4 regions of the Brevibacterium sp. Z349TD_9 genome follow, and region 2 is predicted to be linked to each of the others. Evidence: riboswitches for the same ligand, from Rfam matches in the RefSeq annotation. Region 2 holds a riboswitch; each other region holds the start of a gene.
What was found. A riboswitch is a leader RNA that binds a small molecule or an ion and turns the genes downstream of it on or off. The one in region 2 is predicted to bind thiamine pyrophosphate.

Region 1: another riboswitch for thiamine pyrophosphate. It lies ahead of AC0VYB_RS02605 (TenA family protein); the one in region 2 lies ahead of thiM (hydroxyethylthiazole kinase).
Region 3: another riboswitch for thiamine pyrophosphate. It lies ahead of thiO (glycine oxidase ThiO); the one in region 2 lies ahead of thiM (hydroxyethylthiazole kinase).
Region 4: another riboswitch for thiamine pyrophosphate. It lies ahead of thiC (phosphomethylpyrimidine synthase ThiC); the one in region 2 lies ahead of thiM (hydroxyethylthiazole kinase).

Annotation. Positions count from the first base shown of each region.
Region 1 covers NZ_CM149680.1:601,262-609,000, forward strand. Annotated here, with positions in the region: gene AC0VYB_RS02585 (DUF418 domain-containing protein) at 1-731, opposite strand, end outside; gene AC0VYB_RS02590 (phytoene desaturase family protein) at 806-2,287, opposite strand; gene AC0VYB_RS02595 (hypothetical protein) at 2,365-3,558, opposite strand; gene AC0VYB_RS02600 (dihydroxyacetone kinase subunit DhaK) at 3,722-5,410, shown strand; gene AC0VYB_RS02605 (TenA family protein) at 5,398-6,081, opposite strand; TPP riboswitch at 6,079-6,181, opposite strand; gene AC0VYB_RS02610 (ATP-grasp domain-containing protein) at 6,199-7,215, opposite strand; gene AC0VYB_RS02615 (VOC family protein) at 7,333-7,695, shown strand.
Region 2 covers NZ_CM149680.1:2,989,482-2,997,220, reverse strand. Annotated here, with positions in the region: gene AC0VYB_RS13980 (substrate-binding domain-containing protein) at 1-967, shown strand, start outside; gene AC0VYB_RS13975 (ATP-binding cassette domain-containing protein) at 988-1,809, shown strand; gene AC0VYB_RS13970 (sugar ABC transporter permease) at 1,806-3,017, shown strand; TPP riboswitch at 3,253-3,356, shown strand; gene thiM (hydroxyethylthiazole kinase) at 3,344-4,213, shown strand; gene thiE (thiamine phosphate synthase) at 4,210-4,917, shown strand; gene thiD (bifunctional hydroxymethylpyrimidine kinase/phosphomethylpyrimidine kinase) at 4,914-5,780, shown strand; gene AC0VYB_RS13950 (TenA family protein) at 5,879-6,622, shown strand; gene AC0VYB_RS13945 (hypothetical protein) at 6,719-6,931, opposite strand; gene AC0VYB_RS13940 (cysteine desulfurase family protein) at 7,084-7,739, opposite strand, start outside.
Region 3 covers NZ_CM149680.1:1,487,841-1,495,579, reverse strand. Annotated here, with positions in the region: gene arsM (arsenite methyltransferase) at 1-484, shown strand, start outside; gene AC0VYB_RS06730 (2-dehydropantoate 2-reductase) at 610-1,524, opposite strand; gene thiE (thiamine phosphate synthase) at 1,521-2,198, opposite strand; TPP riboswitch at 2,222-2,324, shown strand; gene thiO (glycine oxidase ThiO) at 2,315-3,496, shown strand; gene thiS (sulfur carrier protein ThiS) at 3,493-3,729, shown strand; gene AC0VYB_RS06710 (thiazole synthase) at 3,731-4,516, shown strand; gene moeB (molybdopterin-synthase adenylyltransferase MoeB) at 4,513-5,679, shown strand; gene AC0VYB_RS06700 (SRPBCC family protein) at 5,663-6,142, opposite strand; gene AC0VYB_RS06695 (mismatch-specific DNA-glycosylase) at 6,191-6,832, shown strand; gene AC0VYB_RS06690 (thymidine kinase) at 6,849-7,445, opposite strand; gene AC0VYB_RS06685 (PepSY domain-containing protein) at 7,465-7,739, opposite strand, start outside.
Region 4 covers NZ_CM149680.1:391,599-399,337, reverse strand. Annotated here, with positions in the region: gene AC0VYB_RS01750 (M13 family metallopeptidase) at 1-968, shown strand, start outside; gene AC0VYB_RS01745 (DUF1684 domain-containing protein) at 1,060-2,538, opposite strand; gene AC0VYB_RS01740 (M18 family aminopeptidase) at 2,643-3,950, shown strand; TPP riboswitch at 4,249-4,359, shown strand; gene thiC (phosphomethylpyrimidine synthase ThiC) at 4,356-6,146, shown strand; gene AC0VYB_RS01730 (TAXI family TRAP transporter solute-binding subunit) at 6,325-7,317, opposite strand; gene AC0VYB_RS01725 (TRAP transporter permease) at 7,476-7,739, opposite strand, start outside.

The DNA of each region.
Region 1 (7,739 bases), 1.5 Mb from region 2:
GCCATCACCCACACGAGGAGGCGGACGCCGATCGACGTGAGGTAGTTCGTCTCTCCTGTGCCCTGGGTGAGGAGGGTGTCGGTGATCGCCCCGAACGCCGCGGACTCCTCGGGCGTCATGTCCGTGCCGGTGCCCGAGTCGCCTGCGAGGACGAGGGAGACGACGATGAAGAAGACCTGGACGAGGACGAAGAGCGCAAGGATGCCGGCGAGGATCCAGACGGTGATCCTCAGTGCTCGGTCCCCGGCGGCCTGGATGAGATAGCCGAGGATGAGTCCGCACAGACCGTAGGCGCCGAGGATGTCCCCGCCGAAGAGCAGCGCGGCGTGGATGAAACCGAAGATGACGAGCCAGAGGCTGCGGCGCACGAGCATCGAGGTGATCGTCCGCGGGTCGTCGCCGGTGGCGGTGCGGCTGCGGGTGAACTGGACGATGCCGTAACCGAAGAGGAACGCGAACATCGGGTAGATGCTGCCGTCGACGAAGAGGATCGTGAGCACGGACAGCGTCGTATCGAGCGGGGAGTCGCTCGGCGGGTGCCCGCTCATCATCGTCGCGGCCTTCGTGCCCCACAGGTACGCCGAGACGTTGGCGATCGCGATGAGGCAGAGCATGAGCCCGCGGGCGAGGTCCGGGGCGAAGGCCCGCCGAGGCGCGGGAGTGGGAGGGCCGGGCGCGCGACTGCTGTGCATCATCGGAGCCGGCTGGTGCGGGAAGTCTGGGTGCGTCATGTGATGTTTCGGGTCGAGGACGGTTGGACGGTGTCGGACGGGTGAACGGCGACCGCCTCGGCGAGGATCCGGTTTCAGTCCTGCGGGGCGAGGCTGGGGACCTCGGTGATGCCGAATCGGTGCTTGAGCGCCCGTTGGGCGGCGAACCAGCCGTTCATGCCGTGGACGCCGGGGGCGGGCGGGGTCGCCGACGAGCAGAGGTAGGCGCCGGGCACGCCGAGGCTGTAGTTGTCCCAGTTCGTCCGCGGGCGGGCGAGCATCCGGTAGAAGGTGATGATGCCGGTGGCGATGTCGCCGCCTGTGTAGTTCTGGTTGTGCTCGGACATCTGCGAGGCCGGCACCGACCGGTAGTCGACGATCGTGTCGCGGAAGCCGGGGGCGAAGCGTTCGAGTTGCCGGGTGATGTACTCGGTCGGGTCGATCGGGCAGTCGAAGGGGACGTGGCAGTACGTCCACAGCGGCCGCAGGCCGTTGACCTCGCGGGAGGGGTCGAAGACCGTCGGGTCGGAGACGAGGCAGACCGGGTGCTCGGGCATCCGTCCGGCGACGACGTCGCCTTCGGCCGCGGCCATCTGCTCCCGGGTCCCGCCGAGGTGGACGGTGCCGGCGCGCGCGACGTCCGGATCCGCCCACGGGACGGGCCCGTTGAGGACGAAGTCGACCTTCGCCGCGGCGTTGCCGTGCTTGAAGGTCCGCAGGGCGCGCTCGACGTGAGCGGGGAGGAGGCCGGAGAAGATGTCCGCGGCATTGCCCGCCGAGGTGTCGAGGATGTAGGCGCGGGCCGCGGGCATGTCGGCGACGTGGTCGACGCGGACCCCGGCCGTCGCCCGACCGCCGTGGGCTTCGAGATCGGCGACGAGGGCGTCGGTGATCGCCTGCGAACCGCCGACGGGGGAGGGCCACCCGCCGGCGTGGGCGATGGTGGCGAGCATCGTCGCCGTCGCCGCCGTGCCCATCCCCGGCAGGGGGCCGATCGCGTGCGAGCCGACGCCGGTGAACAGCGCCTGGGTGGTCTCGTGGGAGAGCGGGATGTTCCACGCGGGGCTCGCCTGGGAGAGCAGCCGCATCCCGAACTTCACGACGTTGGCGATGCCGGAGGCATCGCGGAGGGTTGGAGGCAGCGACCGCTTATCGCCGAGGGAGAGCCAGATCGTGTCGTCGACGCGCTCGAGGAGGGGACGGAAGAACCGGTCCCATTCCGGTCCCGCCTCGCCGAGGTGCTCGACCGTCTTCGCGAGATCGTGGAAGGCCAGCGCGGCGGGCCGACCGTCGAGCGGCTGGGCGTAGGAGATCTCCGGGGTCGTGAACTCGAGTCCGCGGGCCCGGAGGTCGAAGTCGACGAAGAAGGGGCTGGCGATCGCGAGCGGGTGGACGGCCGAGCAGATGTCGTTGACGATCCCCGGGGCCAGCCCGAGGTCGAGGGTGCGGGAACCGCCGCCGATCGTCGGCTGGGCTTCGAGGACCTCGACCGAAAGCCCCGCCCGAGCCATGGTGACGGCGGCCGCCAGACCGTTGGGGCCGGATCCGACGACGACGACATCAGGCTGGGTGCTCATGGCTTCAGTCTAGGTCAGACGCCCGAGGCGGGCTGAGAGTGCGTGCCGCGGGCTGCGCGCTGCGGTGCGAATCGCGATCAGAACTCGCCGATCCCGTTGTGGAGGATGTCGCGCAGGGCCGAGCGGATGAGGCCGAGCTCTTCGAAGCCGTCGAGCTCGGCGTCGCCGAGGACGACCGTGTCCGTCGTCAGCTCCCTGACGCTCACGACGCTGCTCGTTCCCAGTTGGTCGGTGCCGAAGAGGAAGAGGTTCGCGACGATCGGGGTCTCCCCCTCGGGCAGGGCGCGAGTGGCAAGTGCTCCCACCCGCGGGTCGAGGGGGCCGGTCGGTGAGTCGGCGGGGACGAGGGTGCTGAGCTCGGGAAGCGTCTCGCGGGTCAGCCGCGAGGCCTCGTCGTCTTCGTCGAAGCTGTCGATGAGTCCGAGTTCGAGTTCGAACGCCGTTCTCGCGAGGACGCCGGTGAGCAGGTTCTCGTCGAGGAGCGGTGTGCGTCGGGTGTACCACCGGATGACGTCGTCGGCGTCGCTGGTGAGGATGAGCGACCAGACCGCGCTGACATCGACGTCGGCGGGCAGGGGGAGGAACGCCCAGCCGGCGAAGAGGTCCCCGAACGTCGTGACGGGAGGCGGCGGCGCTTCGGTCGCCGGGCCGGTCGGCTCTGCCGCGGCCGTGGTGGTGCGATCATCGCCTGCCGACGCCCTGGCGTCGTCGACCTCGTCGTCGAAGGGACTGAAGGAGAGCGTCTCGGCGAAGCGCATCTGCGCGACACGCAGCAGGCCCTCGATGAGTTCGCTGCTGACGTCCTCGTTGAGGAGTTCGACGTTGCCGGATTCGAACGGGTCGTCGTCGCAGATGATGGCGACGTAGCGGCCGGTGGGTTCGTGGCCCTCGGGCAGAGGGTAGATCTTCAGCCGGGACAAGGCCGCCGAGGCCTCCTCGACGAGGACGTCGCCGCTGAGATCGGACAGGGTGCTGTTGACCGGGGCACCGGCGCTCGTGCCGTCGGTCTCCTCGTCGACGTCGTCGTCGACCCATGCGTTCGCCGACTCGGTCTCGACGAGGAAGCCGGCGATCTGCGAGAGGATCGTCGCATACGACGCGCCCTCGGTGGTCCGTTCGATCCACCCTGTCTCGCCGTCCTCATCCTCCGTCTCGAAGTATCCCCACACCATGGTGGGGAAGAACTTCGGCGGCACGGATTCGATGATGTCGGGGCGGAACAGCCCGAACGGGATCCATTCGGAATCGTGGTCGACGGGGGAATCGTTCATCGGTCAATAGTGCCACGAGCCGGGCGGATCCGCCGACGGTCGGCAGGTGAACAGCCACCCTACCACTCCGCCGGGCAGGTATAGCATGGCACCGTCCGCACAGCCGGTGGCCGTCGACTGCCCACCGGACCGGCACACGACGCTGACCTGCGAAAGGATCTCCATGAGCGCGTTCTTCGTCTCGCCCACCCCGATCATCAGTGCCCTGCGCGGCTTCGCCCGCGCCCACTCGGACCGCGTGGCTCTCACCGAGGACCCGCTCTTCGTCCGCTCCCGCACCCGGACCCCTGAACGCCGAGTCGGCCTCGTCTCCGGCGGCGGATCGGGCCACGAACCCATGCACGTCGGCTTCGTCGGGCAGGGGATGCTCGATGCGGCAGTTCCGGGCGAGGTCTTCGCCTCCCCGCACAATGCGCAGATCTTCGCCGCCTCACGCGCCGTTGCCGGAGACGATGGGGTCCTCCACATCGTCAAGAACTACACCGGCGACGTCATCAACTTCGCGATCGCCGCCGAACGCCTCCAGGCAGCGGGCATCTCGACGCGCACCGTCATCGTCGACGACGACATTGCCACCGACAGTGATGAGACCGAGACCGGCCGCCGCGGCACCGGCGCGACTGTCGTCGTCGAGAAGATCCTCGGTGCCGCTGCCGACTCCGGACTCGGCCTCGATGAGCTCGCCGACCTCGGCGCCGAGGTGGCCGACCGTTCCCGCAGCCTCGCCGTCGCCGCCCGCGCCCAGACCGACTCCCACACAGGGAGGCCCGCCTTCGATTTGGCTGAGGGAACGCTCGAGTACGGGGTCGGCATCCACGGTGAACGTGCCGCGACCTCGATCGAACGCGAGAGCTTCGACGCGCTCGTGGCGAGGATGGTCGACGAGGTCCACGCCGCCGTCGCCGGCGACCCCGCCGACGGCGACCTCCTCGTCTTCGTCAACGGACTCGGCGCCAGCACGCAGATCGAGCTCTTCAACGTCTTCGACGGCGTCACCCGCGCCCTCGAAGCCAAGGGCGAGAAGGTCGCGGCGTCCCTCGTCGGCGACTACGTCACCGCCCTCGACATGACCGGCTTCTCGATCACGCTCACCCGAATGCAGCCGCAGTGGTTGGACTGGTGGGAAACCGCCACCTGCACTGCGGCCTTCCCCGCGCCCGTCGCCGACGGCACACCGACCGCATCTATCGCCGAACGCGGGACCGACCAGGGTGGCGCAGACGAGACCGACGCGGGCACACTGCGCACCCGCGCACAGGATCGCAGCACCGACCTCGAGACCGCCGTCGTCATCCGCTTCGCCGAACTCGCCGAAGAGCATCACGGCCACCTCACGCGACTCGACCAGGTCACCGGTGACGGCGACTTCGGCGACAACCTCCGCGGCGGTCTCCGCCATGCGACCCGACTCATGGAGGAGGCCGACGCGGCGGGATTCGCCGCCGCCGAACGTGCCTTCCTCAACGGCGTCGGCGGCACGAGCGGGCCTCTGCTCGGCCTGCTCTTCCAGGAGCTCAACGCCGGATACGCGAAGCTTGGGGACGACGAGCACCCGAGGACCGTCTGGGAGCAGGCGACCGCGGCCGGCTCGGCGGCGATCCGCCGCGTCGGCGGAGCCGAGCCCGGCGACCGGACGGTCATCGACGTCCTCGAACCGACCGCCTCAGCGCTGAGCGGAGGATTCGCCTCGGCCGCCGAGACGGCCGCCGACGCCGCCCAGGCCACGGCCGAACTCCAGGCCAGGCGCGGTCGTGCGAGCTATGTCGACGGGCGCGGCCACGGCACCCCCGACGCGGGCGCGGTCGGGATCTCGCTGCTCTTCACCGCGGCCGCCGAGGTCTACGAACGCTGAGCCCGGTACGCCTCATCGAAGAACGCGCGCTCGAGCCCGACGGCCCGCCCCCACAGCGCGGTCAGCCGCTTTCGGGTCGTGACCGACTCGGCGTCATCACCCCGGGGAAAGACGCGTTCGAGTTCGTCGACGAGGAACTGCACCCACGCGGAGAAGTCCTCGCCGCGGTGGAGGTCGATCCAGCCGACGTGGACGTCGCGGGTGGGCATGTCGCGCACCTGCTCACCCCAGTCGAGGTAGAGCCATTCGGCGATGACGAGGACGACGAGGAGGTCCGGGTACGACGCCGAGGCGACGGCCGTCCGCATCACCTCGCGGAAGCCTTCTGTCGGAGCGAGGAGGACGGGGTCGGCGTAGTCGTCCTCGGTCACCCCCACCTCGGCGAAGGCACGGAGGAAGTACGAGTCCTCATCGGCTTCGAGGAACCCCAGCTGACGCGCGAACCGGAGCTTCGCCTCGATCCGGTCGGCGTGGGCGACGCACGTGCCGAGCATCGCGAGGAAGTCCTCGAAGAACTGATAGTCCTGGACGAGATAGGTCGCCATGACGTCGTCGGGCACGGTGCCCGCGAAGAGCTCCTCGACGAACCGGTGGCCGACCGCGGCACTCCAGTCCTCGTCCGCTGACCGACGCAGTGCCTCGACGGCGCCGTTCTGGGACACAGTGATCATTCGTCTCCTCCAACTTCCTCCGCCGGCATGATCCGGATCAGGTGTAAGGGTCTGCGTACGCACTCTCAGCGCCGTGTCCGGCGCTCCCCTGTGGTGGTCTGAGACTATCAGGCCCGGTCAGGGCACGGGAATGCCCGCGACCGCGCCGAGGCGGAGGCTCAGCTCCTCAGCGATCCGTGCGGTCGCCGGCTGCCGGCCGGCCGCACGCTCGGCCTCCTCGACGGCCGAGTTGTAGTTCGTGTTCGTGTTGATGTCGTAGACGACCTGCCGGCCGTCGTTGGTCTCGATGAACTCGACGCCGGCGAAGTCGATGGCGAGTTCGCGGAGCAGTTCCTCGAGTCGGCCGATGAGCGGGGTCTCGGCGGTGATCTCCTCGCGCCGGGTGAACTGGCTGAACGGCGCCGAGGCGGTGTGCTGGTCCCCGGCGGTCCCAGCGGTCGGGATCTCGCACGCGTCGGCGGGGCAGAGTTCGAACGAGCCGGCAGAGACATCGACCCTGACGGCGTAGTGGAACCGGCCGCCGATGAACTCGGCGCGGGTGATGAACGGTGCGGCCGGCTGCAGGTACTCCTGGATGAGGGTGATGCCGTCGATCGGCTCGTCCGCGCCGCCGGGTCCGAAGTCGGCGATCGCCTGCTCGAGGTCTGCGTGAGAGTCGAACCGGCGCACGCCCAGGCCCTTGCCGCCCTGGTTGTGCTTGGTGATGAACGGGGGAGCGAAGTCCGCAGCCGCCTCGGTGATCGCGGTGCTCCCGAACGCGGCGGCGGTCCTGGGGACGTCGAAGCCGTGGGCTGCGAGTTCGCGGTGCTGGCGGATCTTGCTGACCTCGAGCTCGTAGACGTCGGAACCGTTGATGACCGTCCGACCGGCGGCCTCGAGCCACGCGAGCACCGCCCGGCCGAAGTCCTTGACATGCGGGTCGGTGCGCGTGTGCGAGGACGCGGAGAGGCGGGACCAGAAGAGGGCCTCGGGCGGCTCGGCGGCGAGGTCGATCGTCGCTCCGGGCAGCAGCCATTCGACGTAGTCGACGCCCTGGGACTCGAGCGCCTCGGCGAAGGGGGTGATCCACTCCGGGTTGTCGTGGATGATGTAGACCGCGGGCCTGTCGGCGACGGGCAGCTGCTGGGTGCTCATGGAAGGCCTCTCGATGTCGTGTCGGAACGCTGGACGTATTGCTCAACAATCCTACGGGTCCGGGGATTCCCGGCCGAAGCCGTTCACCGCGTCCGTCCACCGGCGTAGACTCAGGCTATGGCTATCGCAAAGCAGCCCGTGATCGTTCTCGACGCTCCGGATGCTGGTGAGCTCGCCCGCTTCTACGGCGACCTCCTCGACTGGCAGGTCCGCGTCGACGACGACGGCACGTGGGCTGAGATCACATCCGACTCCTGGCCGCCCATCTGCTTCCAGCAGGTCGAGGACTACCACGCCCCGAGCTGGCCCAGTCAGGAGCATCCGCAGCAGATGCGCATCGACGTCATGGTCGACGACCTCGATGCCGCCGAGGCGCAGGTCATCGAACTCGGTGCCGGCAAGGCCGCCGTGCAGCCGGGGGAGACCTTCCGCGTCTTCCTCGACCCCGCCGGCCATCCGTTCTGCCTCTGCGTCAGCTGAGGCGGTGCCGGCCGACTGAGGCGGCGCGGGCCAGCCGTGACGGC
Region 2 (7,739 bases):
CGGCTCCGACGGTGACGTCACCATCGCCCTTCTCCTGCCCGAGTCGAAGACCACCCGCTACGAGTCGCTCGACAAGCCGAACTTCGAGAAGTACGTCGCCGAAGCGAACCCGGATGCGACGGTCGAATACCGCAACGCCAACCAGGACGCCTCCCAACAGCAGCAGCAGTTCGAGGCTGCGGTGACCGAAGGAGTCGACGTCATCGTCCTCGACCCGGTCGACGCCTCGGCGGTCGCGTCGTCCCTGGCGAAGGCCGAAGCGAAGCAGATCCCCGTCGTCTCCTACGACCGCTTCTTCGACGGAGCCGACTACTACACCTCGTTCGACAACAAGAAGATCGGCAACCTTCAGGGTCAGGCCCTCCTCGACGGGCTCAAGGCCAAGGGCGTCGACCCGAAGTCCGGGCCGGTGTGGATGGTCAACGGCGACCCGAAGGACCCCAACGCCGCCGACTTCAAGGCCGGTGCCGAGGAGACCCTCAAGGCCGCCGGCGTCGACATCGCCGCCAGTCACGACACCCTCGACTGGAACCCCGATGACGCCCGGCAGTGGGTCGAAGGCCAGCTGCAAGGCGGAGGAGAGAAGCCGATCGCGATCTACGCGGCCAACGACGGCACGGCCGGTGGGGTGCTCGCCGCAACGACGAAGGCGAAGCAGGAACCCGTCGTCACCGGCCAGGACGCCGAAGTCGACGGCCTGCAGAACATCCTCAAGGGCGAGCAGTACGCGACGATCTACAAGTCCATCCCGCCGCAGGCCGAGTACGCGGCGAAGGCCGCGGTCGCGCTCGCCAACGGCGAGGAGCCGAAGGCTGCGACGACGTACAAGGACACGCCGACGGACTTCGTCGAAGCCAAGGTCGTCACGAAGGACACGATCAAGGACATCGTCGGCGATCAGATCAAGGCCTCGGACATCTGCTCGGGCATCGATGAGAAGCTCTGCGCCGACGCCGGAATCGAGTAGGGGACGCTGAGCGCACGCCGATGACTTCACAGACGAACGAGCCGATGCCCGCCTTCGGGCGGGCGTCGGCGACCACACAGCCCGTGCTCGAACTGCGCGGAATATCCAAGCGCTTCGGTGCCGTCCAGGCACTGACCGACATCAATCTCACCATCGGCCGCGGCGAAGTCGTCGGGCTCGTCGGCGACAATGGTGCCGGCAAGTCGACGCTCATCAAGATCATCGCCGGCGTCCATGGCGCCGACGACGGCGAGCTCCTCATGGACGGCCGCCCGCAGAGGTTCTCCTCACCCAAGGACGCGCAGAAGGCGGGGGTCGCCACGGTGTTCCAGGACCTCTCCCTGTGCGAGAACCTCGACGTGGTGGCGAACCTCTTCCTCGGCCACGAGGACACTCGCGCAGGCGTCCTCGACGAAGTCGCCATGGAGGCGAAGTCGTGGGAGCTGCTGCGCAGCCTCTCGGCGAAGATCCCCAGCGTCCGGGTGCCCATCGCCGCCCTCTCCGGCGGGCAGCGGCAGACAGTCGCGATCGCTAGGTCCCTCCTCGGTGAACCGTCGATCGTCATGCTCGACGAGCCGACCGCGGCCCTCGGAGTCGCCCAGACCGCCGAGGTGCTCAACCTCATCGAACGCCTCCGCGACCGCGACCTCGGCGTCCTCCTCGTCAGCCACAACATGGCCGACGTCCAAGCCGTGTGTGACCGCGTCCACGTCCTGCGCCTGGGCAAGGACGCCGGCGACTTCCCCGGTGATGAGCGCACCGACGTCCTCATCGCCGCCATCACGGGAGCCAACGACAACGTCGTCACCCAGCGGGCGGCACGCAGGGGTGAGCGCCGATGACCCGGAACTCGTTCATCACTGACGAACGGATCTCGCAGGAGGGGTTCGTCCGCACCTTCGTCCGGCGGATCAAGGAGGGTCAGCTCGGCTCGTTCCCGGTCATCCTCGCCCTCGTCATCATCGTCATCGTCTTCCAGTCGGCGAACAGCAACTTCATCTCCCCTGCCAACCTCGTCAACCTCTCCACGCAGGTCGCCTACCTCGCGATCCTCGCCCTCGGGATCAACCTCATCCTCCTCCTCGGCGAGATCGACCTCTCGCTCGCCCAGCTCGGCGGTCTCTGCGCCTCCGTGCTCGGTGTCCTCGTCGTCAGGCAGGGTGTGCCCCCGATCATCGCCCTGACGATCATGCTCCTCCTCGGCCTCGTCGTCGGCGCCATTCAGGGCTGGTTCTTCGCCGTCGTCGGCATCCCCGCCTTCGTCGTCACCCTCGCCGGCCTCCTCGCCTTCACCGGCCTGACCCTGACGACGCTGGGCACGCAGAAGAACCTCTCGATGGCCGACACCTTCGCCTTCGACTTCGCGAGCTACTACTTCCCCGCCATCTGGGCCTACGTCTTCGGCGCGGTCGCGGTGCTCGGCTTCGCCGCCGGGATCATCCACTCGAAACTGCGCCGGCACAATGCCGGACTCGACAGCGCGAGCTGGACATCGGTGATCATCCGCATCGTCCTCCTCACCGCGGTCGTCTTCGGATTCCTCATCCTCGTCAACCAGGACTTCGGGCTGGCGATGCCGTTCTTCCTCATGCTCGTCATCGCCATCGTCATCGACCTCGTCCTGCGGAAGACGAAGTACGGTCGATCGATCTACGCCGTCGGCGGCAAGGTCGAGGCCGCCAGGCGCGCAGGCATCCGGGTGACCTGGGTGCGGATCAGCGTGTTCATGACCGCCGGAGTCCTCGCCGCGCTCTTCGGCTTCGTCAAGGCCGGGGTGACGACGAACGCGGGGTCGACGCTCGTGGGCACGCAGGACCTCCTCAACGCCATCGCGGCGGCCGTCATCGGCGGCACCTCGCTCTTCGGCGGGCGCGGTTCGGCGTGGGCTGCGGTGCTCGGGGCGCTCGTCGTCGGCGCGATCAACAACGGCCTCTACCTCATCGGCTTCAACTCCGACGCGCAGCAGATCATCACCGCGCTCGTCCTCCTCACCGCCGTCGTCATCGACGCGATCAGCCGCCGCGGCCAGCGCTACGTCGGCAGAGGGTAGGCGTCGGAGGGTAGGCGACAGAGGTCCGACGGCCGCCGATAGGCGGCTGGGTCGGTCGCCGAGGCGGAACTGAGTCACTTTTCGCCCGATCAGTCGGTTCAAGACCAGACCGATCGGGCGAAAAGTGAATCATCGGGGCCGGGCGGCTGGATTGAAAGTGGGGTCGGGCGGGTTCGCGGCGGTGGGCCGTGCGGGCACCGTCGTCGCCCCCTAGGTGTCGGTGATACAGTCGGGGGCAAATGACATGGGGTGCCCGGTGCGACTCGCGCAGGGCTGAGAGAACACCCATCGAACCTGATCTGGGCCATGCTAGCGAAGGGATCGTCATGACCGACATCGACCTGTCGTCGGCGCATGCGCGGCTGCGCGCGTCGAACCCGCTCATCCAATGCATCACGAACACGGTCGTGCAGCAGTTCAGCGCGAACGTGCTCCTCGCCGTCGGGGCGTCACCGGCGATGCTCGACCACGACGCCGATGCCGCGCAGTTCGCCCACCTCGCCGGCGGTCTGCTCGTCAACTTCGGCACCGCGACGGACCAGCAGTTCCTCGCCGCCGACGCCGCCGTCGACGCCGTCGACGCCGTCACCGAGGATGCCAAACCCTGGGTGCTCGACCCCGTGAGCATCGGCGCCGCCGACCACCGCACCACCCGGATCCGCCGCGCCGCGGCCGCCCACCCGACCGCGATCCGCGGCAACGCCTCGGAGATCGCGGCACTGGCCGGAGCCGGAGCGGGCGGGCGCGGGGTCGAGTCCACCGACGAGGTCGACGCCGTGCTCCCGGCCGCCGCCGAGCTCGCCCGCACGACCGGCGCCATCGTCGCCGTCTCCGGTGCCCGGGACGCCATCGTCGCCCACATCGACGGGGCCGACCACATCGCCCGCGTCGACGGGGGACACTCATTCATGCCGCTCGTCATCGGCACCGGCTGCTCACTCGGCGCCGTGACCGCCGCTTACCTCGCCGCCGTCCCGCCGGCGGGGACGAGTTCGCAGGCGGGCCCGGCAGGATCGGCCGCGTTCGAGCGCTTCACCGCAGTCGTCGCCGCCCACGCCCACTTCGCCGTCGCCGGAGAGGCCGCCGCCACCGGGGCGCTCGGACCGGGCACCTACTCGGTGCACTTCCTCGACGCGCTCTTCACCACCGACGACGACCGGATCGGCCGCGCCCGGGTCGAGGTGACCACAGTATGAGCGGCGATCGGCTCGCGGGCATCGACACCCGCCTCTACCTCGTCACCGATACCGCGCAGTGCGCGGAGGCGGGACGAACCGTCGCCGAGACCGTGCGCGCGGCCGTGACCGGGGGAGTCGGTGTCGTCCAGGTCCGCGACAAGGACATCGACGACACCGAATTCCTCGTCCTCACCCGTGAGGTCATCGCCGCCGTCACCGAGGCGATCGCCGGGACCGACCGCCGCGTTCCCGTCTTCCTCAACGACCGGGTCGCCGTCGCCCGCCGCCTCCTCGACGAGGGCAGCGACGTCCACATCCACGTCGGCCAGACCGACACCCCCGTCGCCGAGGTGCGCGACCTCCTCGGCGACGGCCCCCTCGTCGGCCTCTCCGCCGCCGAACCCGAGGAGTTCGCCACGGCCCAGGAGACCGGCGGCGTCGACCTTGTCGGCATCGGACCGGTCTTCGACACGACGACGAAGACCGACGCCCCGGCCGGGATCGGTCCCGACCGCCTTGGCGAACTCACCGCCTCGGCGGGGATCCCCGCGGTCGCGATCGGCGGCATCGACGCCGAGCGCGCGCACGAACTGCGGGGACGAGGACTCGTCGGCATCTGCGTCGTCTCCGCGATCTGCCGCGCCGAGGATCCCGAGCAGGCGGCCGCGGACCTCCTCGACGCCTTCGGCGACGGCACCCGAAAGGACGGGGAACAGGCATGAGCGAGCGACCACCGATCGCGCTGTCGATCGCCGGCACCGACCCGAGCGGCGGGGCGGGAATCCACGCCGACCTCAAGACGTTCACCGCCCTCGGCGTGCTCGGGACGACGGCGATCACCGCCCTCGTCGCGCAGAACACCCACGGGGTGTCCCGCGTCTACCCGATCGACGAGGACTTCGTCACCGATGAGCTCGACAGCGTGCTGAATGACATGCCCGTCGACGCGACGAAGACGGGCATGCTCGGATCCCGGTCGCTCGTCGACCTCGTCGTCGACCGGGCAGCGACCTCCGACTTCGGGTTCTTCACCGTCGACCCCGTCATGGTCGCGACCTCCGGACACCGCCTCCTCGAGGTCGATGCCGTCGACGCCGTGCGCACGCGCCTGCTCCCGGCCGCCGACCTCATCACACCGAACCTCCCCGAGGCGGCCCTCCTCCTCGGCGACGACGTGCCCGAGGCGACGACCCCTGAGCAGATGCGCGACCAGGCCAGGGAGCTCGTCGCGCGCGGCACGCGCGCCGTCCTCCTCAAGGGCGGGCACGCCGCAGACGGCGAGGTCGCCGACATCCTCGTCACCGCCGACGGGGAGGTCACCGAGTTCGCCCACCCTCGGATCGCGACCCCGAACACGCACGGGACCGGGTGCACGCTCTCGGCTGCGATCACCGCCGAGGCGGCCGTCCTCCGGCGGGCCAACGGCGGGAAGACGCTGGCCTCTGAGGACATGCGGCAGGCAGTCGAACGGGGACTCGACTTCCTTGCCCGGGCGCTCGCCTCGGCGGCGGACTGGAAGGTCAGCCTCGACCCCGCGGGCGCCCACGGACCGGTCGACCATCAGGTCGACATCGTCCGCCGCTGACCCCGCCCGAGCACCGTACCCGGAGCGCTTCACCATCGCAGCACCGCGGCGCCCCGGACCCGACCCGATCGACGACGATTCGACCCAAGGAGACACGTATGACGACGACCTTCGCCGCCGGCCCGCAGACCACCGAACTCTGGGACCACGTCCGCCCGATCATCGAGGCGATCGAGGCGCTGCCGTTCCTCAGCCAGCTCGCCGAGGGCAGCCTCGATCCTCTTGCGTTCACGAACTACATCACTCAGGACAGCATCTACCTCAGCGGATATGCGAAGGCGATGTCCTTCCTCGCCGGGAAGACGACGGACCGGGACGAGTCCCGGTTCTGGTCCACCTCGGCGGCGGAGGCGATCACCGTCGAGGAGGAGATGCACGCCCAACTGCTCTCCGATGCCCGCCTCGGGCAGGCGCACTCCCAGCTCGAGGCCGAGGACCGGGTGGGTCCGTCGCCGACGACGCTCGGATACGTCTCGTTCCTCGTCGCCACGGCCGCGACCCGGTCCTACGGTGAGGGCGTCGCGGGAGTGCTGCCCTGCTTCTGGGTGTACGCGCACATGGGCAAGGTGCTCATCGAGCGCGCCGGAGAGATGGACGAGAACCACCCGTATCGGACGTGGGTGCAGACCTACGACGCCCCGGAGTTCGACGAGTCGACGCGGAAGGCCGTCGAGATCCTCGAACGCGAACTCGACCGGGCGCCAGCCGATGAGGCGGCGCGGATGCGGGCCGCGTTCGAACGCGCGTGCGTCTACGAACTCCACTTCTGGGCCTCGGCGCACGCGTTGCAGGACTGGGACGCGGGCGTCTTCGCGGTGCCCGCGGCCGAACCTGTGCGGTGAGCGCCGACGCTGCGCGGAGGGCGGCCTCCGCGCAGACGGCGACCCCTCCGCTGCGGCGGCGCAGTGACCTCCTCCGCGGCGGCGCAGTGACCTCCTCTAAGCGCGGCCCTCGCGGCGGTCGTCGACGATCATGGTCAGCGGGGCGAACTGTCCGAGAACCATCCAGCCCCGGCACAGTGTCGTCCAGAGGATGACGCGATCGACCTGGGACAGGGGGACACGGTCGTGCCGCGGACACGTGAGGCGCCCGAGGGCGAAGACGATCGCCGCAAAGCCGGCACCGATGATGGTGATGATCAGCAGATCCATGACGAAACCCCCTCGCAGCCGCAGTGGAACCCTGGATTCCAGTGTCTCTCCGAAGTGGCGCTGTGGAAAGGGGCCAATCGCACATCAGTGGCCTCTTCGCGCCGCAGTGAGGGCGAGGCGGCAGGGCTGGCGCGACCCGAACGGGCTGAGGCCTACGAATACGCGAGGCTGAGCCGGTTCGCCGCCTCGACGACCGCCGCTGCCGCAGCTGAGCCCTGCTCGGCGGTGATGGCAGACGGGAACGTGAAGCGCACGCTCGTCTTCGCGACCTCGGCGTCGATGCCGAGAGCGAGGAGCACATGCGAGGGCTCATCGGAGCCGACCGCGCACGCCGATCCGCTCGAGGCCGTGACCCCGAGGCGTTCGAGCTCGAGGAGCACGGCCTCCCCGCTCGTGCGGGAGAAGCAGAACGACGCGTGGTTGGGGGTCCGCGACTCAGCACTGCCGGTGAGGAGTGCCCCGTCGACGGACCGGAGCACCTCGGCGATGAAGTCGTCACGGATGCCGGCCACCCGGGCGGCCGCCTCGGCGCGTTCGGACTCCGCGAGCTCAAGCGCGGTGGCGAACGCGACGGCGAGGGCGACGTTCTCCGTCCCCGACCGCCTGCCCGACTCCTGACCGCCGCCGTGGATGATCGGCTCGATAGGGATGCGGGCGCGGATCGCCGCGACTCCGATGCCCTTCGGCGCACCGACCTTGTGCCCGGCCAGCGTGATCGCGTCGACGCCGAGGCCCGCCAGCGGCAGCCATCCCGCGGCCTGCACGGCATCGGTGTGGACGTGCGCGCCGGCGGCATGGACGACCTCGC
Region 3 (7,739 bases), 1.5 Mb from region 2:
CGACGTCCTCCTCTCCGCCCGCCGGGTCGGTGCGACCGGATTCGCCTACGGGGTGGACATGACCGATGAGATGCTCGCTCTCGCCGAGGAGAACCGGGCGAAGTCGGGCCTGACGAACGTCGAGTTCCTCAAAGGCACGATCGAAGCCGTCCCGCTCCCGGACGCCGCCGTCGACGTCGTCATCTCCAACTGCGTGATCAACCTCTCCACGGACAAGCACTCCGTGCTCAGCGAGATGTTCCGCGTGCTCGCTCCGGGCGGGCGCATAGGAGTCTCCGATGTCGTCTCCGAAGACCGTCTCAGCCCGCAGGAGCGCAGTGAGCGCGGGTCGCATGTCGGCTGCATCGCCGGGGCTCTGTCACGAACGGAGTATGTCGACGGTCTTCGCGCTGTCGGATTCGTCGACGTCGCGGTCGACTTCACGCGTGAGGTCGCCGACGGCCTGCACTCGGCGATCGTGCGGGCGGTCAAGCCGGCCGGCTGAGCCTGGAAACATCGCTCGCCCTCGTGCTCTCCGGTCTCGCCGAGGCGGCCCATCGTCTCCGCGCAGGCGGCGGCCGGTGCGCGCGGGCTTCCGAAACCGCGGCCAGGCTGCAGACCCCTCTCCGGTCATCCCGCCCGGTCGATCTCGCCTGCTCGCAGCTGCACGAGAGTGAGGTCGAGCAGCGGGGTCGCGACCCCGAGTCCCGCCGCGGTCGCCGCGAGGCTGCCGAGGATGTGCTCGGTCTCGTTGGGCAGTCCGGCGGTGACGTCGCGATAGAGCGATGAGGTGAATGAGGAGCCCTCGGCGGTGAGCATCGAGAGCGTCACCGCGCGGGAGCGCGCCGAGATCGGGTGTCCGGCGCCCATCGCCACGGCTTCGAGCTCGTCGACGATCGCGACGACGTGGGGTTCGCCGCCGGCGGCCATGATCGCCCCGACGGGCGCCCGGAAGAGGCACGTGACCACGCCGGCTGCGGCGATGAAGACCCACTTCTCCCAGAGTGCGTCATCGATGGCATCGATGACCTGGAGGCGGAAGCCGGGGACGTCGAGGGCCTCGACGATCCCGGAAGGCACCTCTCCCCCGCCGAGGCGGCCGATCGTCATCGTCGCCATGTCCGTCATCTGCACAACGTCGTATCCGCGCATCGTGCCGATGATCTTCACGAGGCCCCCGAGCACCTGCCCGGGGAACTCCCTGTCCAGGCGGTCGATATGGGCCATGCCGTTGAGGAACGGAATGATGAGCGTGTCCGGCCCGATCGCCGGGCGAATGTCGTCGATGACCTGGTCGAGGCCGCTGGCCTTGACGGCGATGAGGACGAGGTCCGCAGGGATCGGGTTCGCTGCGAGCTCCTCGGCGGTCGTCACGGCCACCGGGTTCGTCCTGTCCTCGTCGGGGCCGATGAAGCGCAGCCCCGATGCGCGCAGCGCCTCGGCGCGCTCGGGTCGGACGAGGAAGGTGACGTCACGTCCGGCTTCGACGAGGCGGGTGCCGAACGCTCCCCCGGTGGCCCCGGCTCCGGCGATGAGGATCCTCACAGCTCTCCCTTCAGGGTCGCTGCCGCTGCGGCGGGATCATCGGCCTCGGTGACGGCGCGGACGACGACGATGCGCTCGGCTCCGGCTTCGCGCACCGCGTCGAGCCGCTCACCGGCGGCGATGCCGCCGATCGCGAACCAGGGCGTACTCACCCGTCCGGTGATCTCCCGCAGGGGCTCGAGGCCGACGGCCGGTCGCCCGGGTTTCGTCGGGGTCTCCCACACGGGCCCGAGGCAGAGGTAGTCGATGTCGGGGTCGGCGTCGGCGGCGAGCGCCTGGTCGATCGAGTGGGTCGAACGGCCGAGGAGGACGTCGGGTCCGAGCACGGCACGGGCCTGGCCGCTCGTGAGGTCACCCTGTCCGACGTGGAAGACGTCGGCGCCGACGAGGAGGGCGACGTCGGCACGGTCGTTGACGGAGAAGAGCCTGCCATGGCGGCGGGCGGCGTCCCGGAGGACCTCGAGGGCGGCGATCTCCTCTCGTGCCTCCAGGCTCTTGTCGCGCAGCTGGATGATGTCGACGCCCCCGGCGTATGCGGCGTCGAGGAACGCGGCGAGATCGCCCTGCTTGGTCCTGGCATCGGTGCAGAGGTAGAGGCGGGCCGCCTCGAGCGCGCGCCGACGCGCGGTTCGAGTCGTGGTCTGCGTGTCTCGCTGGGCGGAGGACGTTGTCATCACGGGAACCATGCTCCTAGAGTAGAGGAGTTCGCGGGAGCCTCGCTGGGAGGCTGAGAGGGCTTCGTGCCGACCGCCGCACCTGATGCGGGTCATGCCGCCGGAGGGAGAATACAGTGCACGTCATCGTCATCGGGGCCGGGATCATCGGGCTCGCCACAGCATGGGAGCTGCGTGGCCGGGGAGCGTCGGTCACGCTCATCGACCCCGCACCCGGCGAAGGGGCCTCGTATGCCGCCGCCGGCATGATCGCCCCGGCCGCGGAGATCGCGTGGGGGCAGTCTCCGCTCTTCCCCCTCATGCGCACCTCTGCCGATCTCTACCCCGAGTTCGCCTCGCGACTCACCGCCGAGACCGGGCACGACCTCGGCGAGACGCAGACGGAGACCCTCGTGTGCGCCGGGGACAGGGCGGATCTCGCGACCCTGCGGGACCTGCGCGCCCTGCAGGCCGAGGCGGGGTCCGAGGTCGAACTCATCACCGGATCCCGGGCCCGCGATCTCGAGCCCGCCCTCTCGCCAGGGGTGAGCGGGGCGGTGCGCATCCCCGGCGATCATGCCGTCGACCCACGACGGATCACCGGCGCCCTGCTCTCGCTCCTCGACGACGACATCGTCCGTGAGGAGGCGACCGGACTCGTCCGCGTCAGCGGCCGCACCGTCGGCGTCGCTCTTGCCGATGGGCGCAGCCTCACCGCCGACCAGGTCGTCGTCGCCGCCGGTGAAGCGGTGGGGACGATCGCCGGCGTCCCCGACCTGCCGCTGCGAGCCGTGCACGGCGACATCATCCGGCTGCGCACCGACGCGAGCGCACCGCCGCTGCTCACCCGCACCATCCGCGGACTCGTCGCCGGTCGGCCCGTCTACATCGTCCCGCGCCCCGACGGGGAACTCGTCCTCGGCGCCACGTCCCGTGAGGACGGACGGCCCGGGGTGCTCGCCGAGGGAGTCCACCGTCTCCTCCACGATGCCGAACGGCTCGTGCCCGGGATCCTCGATGCCGAGATCACCGAGATCACTGCGCGTGCCCGACCCGGATCACCCGATGACGTGCCGTTCATCGGGCGCACGGACCCCGGCTGCGTCGTCTCCACCGGGTACTTCCGCCACGGGATCCTCCTCACTCCGCTCGGGGCCCGCCTCGGTGCCGATCTCACCCGCGGTGAGGACTCGCCGTGGCTGCCCGCAGGGGCGCCCGCGGCCCTTGCTCCCCGCCGCTTCTCCGAAGCCGCACAGTCGAACGAGAGCCCGTCTCCGCGCCTTGTGGCGGCGATGACCACAGCAAGGAAGGAACCATGACCATCACACTCAACGGGGAGAGCAGCGAGCTCGCCTCAGGCACCACGGCCCGCTCGCTCGTCGAGCACGTCACCGGCAGGCAGCTCGCGACGGACGGGACTCCCGTCGACGGAGGCCGTCTCGGGGTGGCCCTCGCTGTCGACGGTGAGGTCATCCGCCGTGGACTCTGGGCCGAGTTCGCCATCGTCGACGGCCAGACCGTCGACATCGTCACTGCTGTGCAGGGAGGCTGAGATGAGCTGGACGATCGACGGAGCGACCTTCGACTCCCGCCTCGTCATGGGCACCGGAGGGGCGAGCACCCTGAGCATCCTCGAGAACGCACTGACCGCCTCGGCGACGGAGCTGACGACCGTGGCGATCCGCCGTTTCGACGCTGACGCCAGGGACTCGGTCTTCGCCCTCCTCGAACGACTCGGCATCCGCTCCCTGCCGAACACCGCGGGCTGCTATACCGCCCGGGACGCTGTGCTCACGGCCAAGCTCGCCCGGGAGGCGCTCGAGACCTCGTGGGTCAAACTCGAGGTCATCGCTGACGAGGACACCCTCCTGCCCGACCCGGTCGAGCTCTTCCGGGCGGCCGAGGAGCTCGTCCTCGACGGGTTCACGGTCTTCGCCTACACCAACGACGATCCGGCGCTCGCGAAGCGCCTCGAGGACGCCGGGGTCGCCGCGGTCATGCCGGCAGGGGCCCCGATCGGCTCGGGTCTGGGCATCCTCAACCCCCACAACATCGAGACGATCGTCGCCCGTGCGCAGGTGCCCGTCATCCTCGATGCCGGCGTGGGCACGGCCTCGGATGCGGCGCTGGCGATGGAGCTCGGGTGCACGGCCGTGCTGCTCGCCTCGGCGGTCACCCGCGCCCATGACGCACCGGCGATGGCTCGGGCGATGGCGCTCGCCGTCGAGGCGGGCCGCCTGGCTCGGGGCGCGGGACGGATCCCCAAGCGTCCGCTGGCACTCGCCTCCTCACCTCACGAGGGCAGGGTCACCACGGAGAACCTGGTGATGGGGCCATGAGCGGGACACCTCTGCGCCCGCTCGTCGAGCCCGTCGACGCGCTCACGCCCGATGAGCTCGCCCGGTACGCGCGGCATCTCAGCCTCCCAGAGGTCGGAGATCTCGGCCAGCGGCGGCTGCGGGCCGCGCGGGTCCTCGTCGTCGGCGCCGGCGGCCTCGGAGCCCCGGTGCTCCAGTACCTCGGGGCGGCGGGGATCGGACTCCTCACCGTCATCGACGACGACCGCGTCGAGGTCTCGAACCTTCAGCGCCAGATCCTCCATCGCGATGCCGACGTCGGCCGCCCCAAGGCAGACTCGGCCAGGGATGCGCTGCTGCGCCTCGACCCGCATCTGTCCGTGACCGCCCTCGCGGAACGCCTGAGCCCGGACAATGCACTCGAGCTCTTCGCCGCCCACGATCTCGTCATCGACGGTGCGGACAACTTCGCGACCCGGTATCTGTCCAACGATGCCGCCGAGCTCACCGGCACCCCGCTCGTGTGGGGGACGATCTTCCGCTTCGAGGGCCAGGTGAGCACCTTCGTGCCCGGTCACGGACCGATGCTGCGCGACCTCTTCCCCGACATCCCCGACGCCGATTCGGTGCCCACCTGTGCCGAGGGAGGAGTCCTCGGCGTCCTCTGCGGTCTCGTCGGATCGACGATGGCCGCCGAGGCCGTCAAGCTCATCTGCGGCATCGGGGACCCCCTCATCGGCAGGCTCCTGCGCACGGATGTGCTGGGGACGACCTTCACGACGCTGCGTTTCTCCGCCGACCCGGATCGGCCTGCCGTGACCGACCTCACCGAGGTCGCCGTCGCGTGTGCGGCTCCCCCGGCAGCTTCGGCGCCCGCCGTCGACGAGGTCACCGTCGCCGAGGCTCGTGCGTTGGGGGCCGACGCGGTCATCGTCGATGTCCGCGAGGAGTGGGAGCGGCAGGTCCAGTCCATCCCCGGCACCGTCCATGTGCCCCTCGACGTCGTCGTCGACCGGGGGTGGCCGGCCCTCGCCGAGGTGGTCGGCCCCGCCACCGACATCGTCGTCCACTGCCGGTCGGGAGTCCGGTCGGCGAAGGCCGTGGCGGCCGCGGCTCCCGGCACTCCGGAGGGAGTGCGCCTGCGCTCGCTGGCCGGCGGGATCGAGGCCTGGTCCGCCGCGGACTCCCCTACGCCCGCGCGCTGAGGCGACGGCGCAGGCCGGTCTCGCCTGCGGCCATGACCGCGGCATGCATCCTGGCCGACAGGGGGCGCAGCAGGCGTGGGGCCAGACGCGTCGTCGTCACGCACCACACGGCATCGATGACGGTGAGCGGTCCCGACCGGCGCAGCGTCCACACCCCGGTACCGCGCAGGTCCCCCTCGGCGCTGAGCACGACCTGCCGGGGCGGGTCGATCGCTTCGATGCGCAGCATCATCGACAGGGAGAGGCCGAGGGGGCTGCGCACACCGATCTGCGCCCTGGAGCCTTCGGCGAGCGTTCCGTCGACAGCGTGCACCCACGCCAGTCCCGGCCACCAACCAGGCCAGTCGTCGATGGCGGAGAGCACGTCCCACACCGGCTCGACCGCTTCGGCGACGCGCCAGGTCGTCTCGAAGTGGAACGGAGCGGACTCGCCTGATTCCGCTCGGGTGTGTGCGTGGCTCATGCCGGACCTCCGTTCGGCTCGTCGTCCTTCGACGGTAGTCTGGGGGACGTGTCCGAGGAAAGCCGCAGCTCCCGCAGACCGTCCCCGCTGGCGGGACGGAAACCGACCAAGGACGATCTCGCCCGCTTCGCCACCGACGATCCCGATGCGATCGACGATGTGCTGCCCGCGGGTTCCGGGCAGCTCTCCCTCCTGATCGTCGGCATCAATCCGGGTCTGTGGACGGCGGCGGTCAACGCCCCGTTCGCCCGCCCCGGCAACCGCTTCTGGCCCTCGCTCCACCAGGCGGGGCTCACCGACCACCTCGTGGATGCGTCTCTCGGCCTCTCGATCGAGGATGAGGAGCATCTGCTCTCCCGCGGCATCGGCATCACCAACCTCGTCGGTCGGGCCACCGCGAGAGCCGATGAGCTGAGGAACGAGGAGTTGCGCGACGGAGGGGCGAGGCTCGTCGAGCGCCTCTCGGAGATCCGCCCGAAGGCGGTGGCGATCGCCGGCATCACCTCGTTCCGCATCGCCTTCTCCCAGCCGAAGGCCACACTCGGGGTCCAGGACACGTCCCTCATTCCCGGCTGGCCTGCGGACATCGAGCTGCGGGTCGTCCCGCAGCCGAGCGGTCTCAACGCGCACTACAACATCGCCGCTCTCGCCGAGATCTGGCGACAGGTGTGGGCCGACATCGCCGACTGACCGCAGAGCGTATGGGTCAGGGCTCCGTTGCGGTGCCGTGTCCGAAGTGCTCTCGGCAGCGGGCGACGTACGAGTCGAGGCCGCCGATGTGGCTGGCGTCGATGTCGGTGGCCGACCCGGCGGGTGCAGCGGCGATGCGCTCGTGGAAGACGGCGTCGCGCCCGCACACCGTGCACACTGCCGTGAGCTTCGTGACGTCCTCGGCAAGTGCCATGAACGTCGGCAGTGGTTCGAACGGATCACCGTCGAAGGTCACGCACAGTCCCTCGACGATGACATCGATGCCGCGGGAGAGGAGCTTCTCGACCGCGGGCACGAGGTCGGGGCCGAAGAACTGGGCCTCATCGATGGCGACGAGGTCGACGTCCTCGGCTCGGGCCGCCTCGGCGAGGGAGGCGACGTCTCCGACGGGAACGGCGGGCACGGTCACCCCGATGTGGGAGGTGACGGCGGAGAGCTCCGCCCTGGTGTCGAGGGAATGGCTGATGACCAGCGCTTCGACACCGGCGATGCGGGCGCGACGGACCCGGCGCATGAGCTCTTCGGACTTGCCGGAGAACATCGGGCCGGTGATGACCTCGAGGCGACCACAGGAGCCGGCTGGTGCGTGCATGACACCAGACTACGTCGGCTCACCCGTCGACGGTGACCTTCTTCGTCTCGACGTCGACGGTGACCTCGGACTCCGTGCCCGCGTCGTCGTAGTCGAACTGGTACTCGATGCGGTCGTCGTCGGATTCGAGCTTCCAGCTCGTCAGTCGGCCCTTGCCCTGTTCGGAGGCGCGGTTGAGGGCCTCGTCGAAGGGCAACGGGTCGGTGAGGTCGATGGCCTGCTCGGAGTCGTCGGTCGTGTCCTGTTCGGTCTTGGCGATCTTTCCCGACTGAGCGTCGACGTCGATGTCGAAGT
Region 4 (7,739 bases), 1.3 Mb from region 2:
TCGAGTCCCTCCTCGGCGAGGCGGTCGGCAAGCTCTACGTCGAGGCCGAGTTCCCGCCTGCCGCGAAGGACGCGATCGACCACCTCGTCGACATGCTCATCAAGGCGTACGAGAAGTCGATCACCGAACTCGACTGGATGAGTGAGGAGACGAAGCAGCGGGCGCTCGTCAAGCTCTCGAAGTTCACGCCGAAGGTCGGCTATCCGGTCAAGTGGCGCGAGTACCCGGCCGAGATGGCCGCCGACGACCTCGTCGGCAACGTCCGCCGCGCCGCCCGAGCCGAGCACGCCCGCCAGATCACGCGCATCGGCGGTGAGATCGACCGCACCGAGTGGCTGATGACCCCGCAGACGGTCAACGCCTACTACCACCCGGTGATGAACGAGATCGTCTTCCCCGCCGCGATCCTCCAGCCCCCGTTCTTCGACGCCGAGGGCTCGGTGGCGGCGAACTTCGGGGCGATCGGCGCGGTCATCGGCCACGAGATCGGACACGGCTTCGACGATCAGGGCTCGCGCTACGACGGCGACGGCAACCTCGTCGACTGGTGGACGGCCGAGGATCGGGAGCGCTTCGAGGAGCGCACGAAGGCCCTCATCGACCAGTACGACGCGCTCGTTCCCGCCGGTCTCGAGGCCGGTCAGCACGTCAACGGGGCGCTCACCGTGGGAGAGAACATCGGCGACCTCGGCGGACTGTCGATCGGGTGGAAGGCGCTCGAACTCGAACTCGGCCGCACCCCCACCGAAGCGGAGGCCGCGGAGTTCTTCGCCGCATGGGCGAAGGCGTGGCGGACGAAGATGCGCACCGAGGAGCGCGTCCGCAGGCTGAGCATCGACCCGCATTCGCCGGAGGAGTTCCGGTGCAACCAGGTCGTGAAGAACATGACGGCGTTCCACGACACCTTCGGCGTGAGCGAGTCCGATGCCATGTACCTCGCGCCCGAGGCCCGTGTGACGATCTGGTAGATCTCGTCCCGGCAGCCCTCCGGGCGCTGAGCAACCCTGCGCGGGTTTGCCGAGCGCCCGGAGGGATGCCGGAATCGGGGTCGCCGCGCCTCTAGCGGTGCCGGCGGACCATCGTGACGACGCGGAAGTCGAACTCCTCCCAGCTGCCGATCGGCGCCTTCGCCGCCAGCGCCGCCTCGAATTCGCCGATCTCGCGGTACGTCGATTCGAGCGGCAGCGTCATGTCCGCCTCCGCGTAGATGAGTCCGGTCGCGTCGGTGCCGACGACGTCGAGTCCCACCGAGGCCGGGTCGAGTTCGTTGTTCATGACGATCGGCACCCGACCGGGTGTCGTCGCGCGCGGTTCGGGGGTCGCCTCGGTGTGGCCCTGCTGGTCGCGCAGCTCCCGTTGGGCGGTGATGACGAACTCCGCGAACGCCCCGATCCCGATGACCGGCAGCCGTGAGGTGAGCGCATCGGTGGCGACCCTGACGAGCCGCGAGCGCGCCTTGCGCGTGAGCGGGGCGAGGTCGCCGCCGGACATCGCGACTCCGTCGAAGCCGACGAGCGACTGGTCGATCTCATCCTCGTTGGGGTTGAGGACGGTCATGTCGAGGCCGAACCGGGCGTACCACGGTCGGGTCGCCTCGGCGCTCGCCTCGTCCCACCAGCGGTAGAAGAGGAAGGGGACATTGATGCCGGCCTCCGAGTAGAAGAACGGGGGCCGCCGTTCTCCGGCGGTGACGGCGAAGGGCACGACGTTGCCCGGCACCGGGGCGGGGCACGTGGCGAACGCGGAGAACGCGAACGGGTAGTTCACCGCGCGGTTGAAGTCGACGACGAGCGATCCGTCGGCGTTGGGGATGCCCAGATCGAGCGTCCGCCACGCCGAGGTGGTCCTCCCGTTCGTGGCATCGTGGAAGTCGAGCTGGAGTCCGGTCGCCGGGCACCCGGAGGCGATGAGCGTGACCTCGCCGTCGGGGCCGGTGAACGTGACCTCGCCGACGACCGTCGTCGTCAGCTCGAGACCCTCCTGCGCGGTGGAGACCGGTTGTGCCTGCGGCTGCTCATAGGGGGTGAAGCGACCGAGGAAGACGAACTCACGGTTGGGGTCGTAGACGGGGACCTCGACGAATTTGCTCAGCAGCGGCGACTTCGCGTCGCGGATCCTCACACCGATCCGCCCACCGCGGTCGATGAGCTCGTAGAGCACGTGCCCGACGGTGAACCAGCCGAGCGAACCGCCCGTCGGCAGCTTCGCACTGAAACCGGTGTCGTCGACCCTGACCTGGGGCGAGTCGTCGGCGGGGGCCTCCCCGGCGGTAGCTCCGTCCTCGGCGTTAGCTCCGTCCTCGGCGGGGCGGGAGAGGAGGTCCAAGGTCTGTGCGGCGGGGCCGGCCTTCGTGCTCGGGTCGAGCGCGAGGCGCACCCAGCCGTCGTCGTCGACGGTGAAGGTTCCAGGGGCGTCGGGCCAGGTCGACTCCCCATCGAGCCAGTGCAGGCCGACGACGCTGAGCCAGCCGAAGGGTGTCGCCAACGACGAGTTCCGCGAGTCCCGCCAGGTGTTCCATTCGGCCACGAATTGGTTCACGTCGAAGTCCCCTCGCAATCTCATTCGTCGTCCCGGGTCTGCCGCTTCGGAGCTGTGATCAAAGCACCTGTGATCAAAGCTACCGCAAAGGATAGGCTGAGAAAATGAGCACTCCTCCCACCGACCAGACAGCAAACGCGCAGGTCGCAGCCGATCTCTCGGAATTCGTCTCTGCCTCTCCCAGTTCCTATCATGCCACCGCTGCCGCCGCCGACCGTCTCGGCGCCGCCGGCTTCCACCGGCTCGACGAACGCGACTCCTGGGCGCTCGAACCCGGCCGCGGATACTTCGTCGTCCGCGACGGTGCGATCATCGCGTGGATGACCCCGACAGAGACCACCTCGGTGATCCCGCCGTTCCGCGTCCTCGGGTCGCACACCGACTCCCCCGCCTTCAAGCTCAAGCCCGGTGAGGAGTTCGCGACCGCCGGGGTGCGCCAGGTCGGCGTCGAGATCTACGGCGGGCCGCTGCTCAACTCGTGGCTCGACCGGGAGCTCGCGTTCGCCGGGCGCCTCAGCCTCGCCGACGGCACCGTCGTTCTCGCGCGCACCGGGGCGATCGCGCGCATCCCGCAGCTGGCCATCCACCTCGACCGGCAGGTCAACGAGGGCCTCACCCTCGACAAGCAGCGGCACACGACCCCGATCGTCGGTCTCGCCGACCTCGCCGAGGCCGACGTCCTCGAGCTCCTCGCCGCCTCCGCCGAGGTGGATCCCGAGCTCATCGTCGGCCACGACGTCTACACGATCCCCGTCCAGGAGCCTGCGCTCTTCGGTGCCGCAGACGAGTTCTTCGCCTCGCCGAGGCTGGACAACCTCCTCTCCGTCCACGCCGGGGTCACCGCGATGGTCGGGCTCGACGCCGAGGCGCTCGACCACCTCGCCCTCTTCGCCGGGTTCGACCACGAGGAGATCGGGTCGAACTCTCGGTCCGGGGCGAGCGGACCGTTCCTCGCCGACGTCGCCGAGCGCATCGTCGCCTCCCTCTACCCCGACGCGACGCGCAGCGACCACCTCGCCGCGCTGGCCGGGTCGGTGTGCGTGTCCTCGGACGCCGGTCATGCCGTCCACCCGAACTATCAGGAGCGGCACGACCCGCAGGTGCGGCCCCGCCTCGGCGGCGGACCCCTGCTCAAGCACAATGCCCAGCAGCGGTATGCAACCGACGCCGTGGGCACCGCGGTGTGGGCGCAGGCGTGCGCTGCGGCCGGGGTCGAATACCAGGACTTCGTGTCGAACAACGCCGTGCCGTGCGGGTCGACGATCGGACCGCTGACGGCGACGCGGATGGGGATGACGACCGTCGACGTGGGACCGGCGCTCTATTCGATGCACTCGGCGCGGGAGATGTGCGCGATCAGCGACGTCGTCGCCCTCGGTGCCGCCGCCAAGGCCTTCTTCCAGGGAGCGTAGGGGCCGGCGCCGGCACTCCGCACGCCGATCCACGCGCAGCCGACACTTCCAGCCTCGATCCACGCGCAGCCGACACTTCCAGCCCCGATCCACGCGGGGCCCGAATTCCGCGTCGCCCCGGACTCGGAATTCCGGCTGCGCGTTGATCGAAAGCGACCGACTTCGCGGGAGCATCGATTTTCTCCCGCCGCGTTGATCGAGAGCGACCGGGTGCGCGTTAATCGAGGGCGATCGGCAGTCGCCGAACGGTCGACGGGACGCGCTGTTTTGTGGCGACGCGCACACTGTGATAGTCGTTGTGTGACCCCACGGGGGCCTCCGGCAGGAGGCTGAGATCGGGCTAGGGCCGCTCGAGACCGTTGAACCTGATCCGGTTGATACCGGCGGAGGAAGAGAGGATCGCAGATGACTGCGCCTACCCCTGACACACCCGAAAACACCACGCCCGCCGAGGACTTCCCCCTCGAGCAGTACCCCTCGCACTCCCTGGCCTGGCTCGAGGACAGCGAGCACGACATCCGCGTGCCGGTCACCCGCATCGACCTCGAGGACACGAACGGCCGCCCCAACGAGCCCGTCCACGTCTACCGCACCGTCGGCCCCGGCGCCGTTCCCGAACACGGGCTTCCGCCGCACCGCGCGCCCTGGATCGCCGACCGCGACGACACGGAGACCTACGAGGCGCGCGGACACCTCATCGAAGACGACGGCCGAGCCGCCGTCCGCCGCGGGGCGCCCTCTCAGCAGTGGCAGGGTCCGGAGCGGTCACCTCGGCGAGCGAAGAACGGACGCACCGTCACGCAGATGCACTACGCCAGGAAGGGCATCATCACTCCGGAGATGCGCTACGTCGCGATCCGCGAACAGTGCGACGTCGAACTCGTCCGCTCCGAGGTCGCCGCCGGCCGGGCGATCATCCCCTCGAACATCAACCATCCCGAGTCCGAACCGATGATCATCGGCAAGGCGTTCCTCGTCAAGATCAACGCGAACATCGGCAATTCCGCGGTGACGAGCTCGATCGCCGAGGAGGTGGAGAAGCTCCAGTGGGCCGCGAAGTGGGGTGCCGACACCCTCATGGACCTCTCGACGGGCAACGACATCCACACCACCCGCGAATGGATCATCCGCAACTCCCCGATCCCCATCGGCACCGTCCCCATCTACCAGGCACTTGAGAAGGTCGACGGCGACGCCGAGGCGCTCACCTGGGAGATCTACCGCGACACCGTCATCGAACAGTGCGAGCAGGGCGTCGACTACATGACCGTGCACGCGGGCGTGCTGCTCCGCTACGTCCCGCTCACCGCGGACCGGGTCACCGGCATGGTCTCTCGCGGGGGCTCGATCATGGCCGGCTGGTGCCTGGCCCACCACGAGGAGAACTTCCTCTACACCCACTTCGACGAGCTCTGCGAGATCTTCGCCCAGTACGACGTCGCCTTCTCCCTCGGCGACGGGCTGCGTCCCGGATCGATCGCCGACGCCAACGACGCCGCACAGTTCGCCGAACTCGACACCCTCGCCGAGCTGACGAAGCGCGCGTGGGCCCACGACGTCCAGGTCATGGTCGAAGGCCCCGGCCACATCCCGCTCCACCTCGTGCGGGAGAACGTCGAGAGGCAGCAGGAGCTCTGCGACGGCGCGCCCTTCTACACCTTGGGCCCGCTGGTCACGGACATCGCTCCCGGCTACGACCACATCACCTCGGCGATCGGGGCCACGGAGATCGCCCGCTACGGCACCGCGATGCTCTGCTACGTCACCCCGAAGGAGCACCTGGGCCTGCCCGACCTCGAGGACGTCAAGACGGGCGTGATCACGTACAAGATCGCCGCGCACGCCGCCGACGTCGCGAAGGGACATCCCGGGGCGAGCGCCCGTGACGATGCACTGTCGAAGGCGCGGTTCGAGTTCCGCTGGCGCGATCAGTTCGCCCTCGGCCTCGACCCGGAGACAGCGGAGGCATTCCACGACGAGACCCTGCCCGCCGAACCGGCGAAGACCGCGCACTTCTGCTCGATGTGCGGGCCGAAGTTCTGCTCGATGCGCATCTCCCAGGACATCCGCGACACCTACGGAAGCGCCGAGGCGCAGGCCGCGATCGCGGGCATGCAGGCCAAGAGCCGGGAGTTCCTCGAGCGCGGGGCCCAGGTGTACCTTCCCGAGCCGACGGTCGGCCCCCGCCGAGGCTGAGGCGCGGGGCGCGCTGGCAGCGTCGCTCCACGCGGGGCCGGGACCCGGGCCGCCGATCCACGCGGGGCCGGGACCCAGGCCGCCGATCCACGCGCAGCCGGAAATCCGAGTCGCCCCGGACGCGGATTTCGAGCGCCGCGTGGATCGAGCGCTGACCATCGTCGACGGACTCAGTCCCTCACTTCTGCAGCTCGTCGAGGGCCTTCTGCGAGCCGGGTGCGAGTGTGATCGGCTCCGGCGGCACCGCAGTGTCGAGTGTGATGTCCTTCGCGGCCGCATGGACCTTCTCGAGGTCGGCCTTCTTGTCATAGATGAGCTTCGTCAGCGCGCACTGCGTGCCCTCATCCATGTCGTTGCGGACCATGAGAACGTTCGGGGTGACGATCGTCTTCACCGTGCCCGCGCCCTTGTAGGTGTCGGCGGGGATCTCGGCCACCTCGTAGACGGGGTTGAGCTCCTTCATCTTGCTCTCGAGCCCGGAGATGTCGACGAACTCGACGTCCCCGCCGTTCGAGGTGAAGAGGTCGGTGACGCCTGCGGTGGGCAGACCGCCCGACCACACCATGCCGTCGATCGTCCCGTCTTTCATCCCGTCGACCGTCTTGGCGAGGTCGAGCCGCTGCTTCGTCACATCACCGTCGGCGAGGCCCGCGGATTCGATGAGGCGGTTGGCGATGACCTCGGTGCCGGACTTCGGTGACCCGGTCGAGATCGTCTTGCCCTTGAAGTCCTCGACGGACTTGATGTTCGCGTCCTTGCGGACGATGACGTGCGTGTAGTTGTCGTAGATGCGCGTGAGCGCCGAGATCTCCTCGGGCTTGTCGAAGTCGGCGTTGCCGGTGACGGCATCGGCTGCAGTGTCGGCGAGCGAGAACGCGATGTCGTAGTCGCCCTTCGCCAGCTGCTGGAGGTTCTGCACCGAGGCGCCCGTCTCGGCGGCGGTGGCCTTGAGCTCGGTGTTGTCGGAGATCAGCTGCGCGAGACCGCCGCCGAGGACGTAGTACACGCCCGTCGAGTTGCCGGTGGCGATCGTGATCTGGCCCGACGCCGCCGTGCAGCCGTCACCGCCTTCGGCGGCCGGGGTGTTCTCGCGCTTGCCGCCGCACGAACTCAGGGCCAGGACTGCGGCGATCGCGGCCGCGGTGACGGTGAACATCTTCGTTCTCTTCATGGGCTCTTCCCTTTCTTTGTGGGTGTCTCAGTGGAGGTCCGGTGACAGCGGCTTCAATGGACGATCGGGTGCCAGCGGTTGGCGCCAGCAGTTGGCGTCGGCGGTCGGGCGGCTGGGCCGTCCGGTCCCCGCACCGGGCTGGGAGGTCAGGTGCGAGGTCATGGGTGGGCCGCCTCGGCGGGGGTGGCCTGCGGACTCCGAGGACGACGTCGGAGGATGAGGTGGACGATGACGGCGAGGGCGAGGGCGGCGAAGCCGATGGTCATCGACAGCGGCTGGAGGTAGAGGAGCGCGCCGGCGGCGATGAAGCAGAGGACGCGTTCGGGCCAGCCGGCTCGGCGGATGATCCAGCCGCCGGCCCCGGCGGCGAGCGCGGCGACGGCGCACGCGGACACGGCACCGGTCCACAGGGCCCCGAGGAA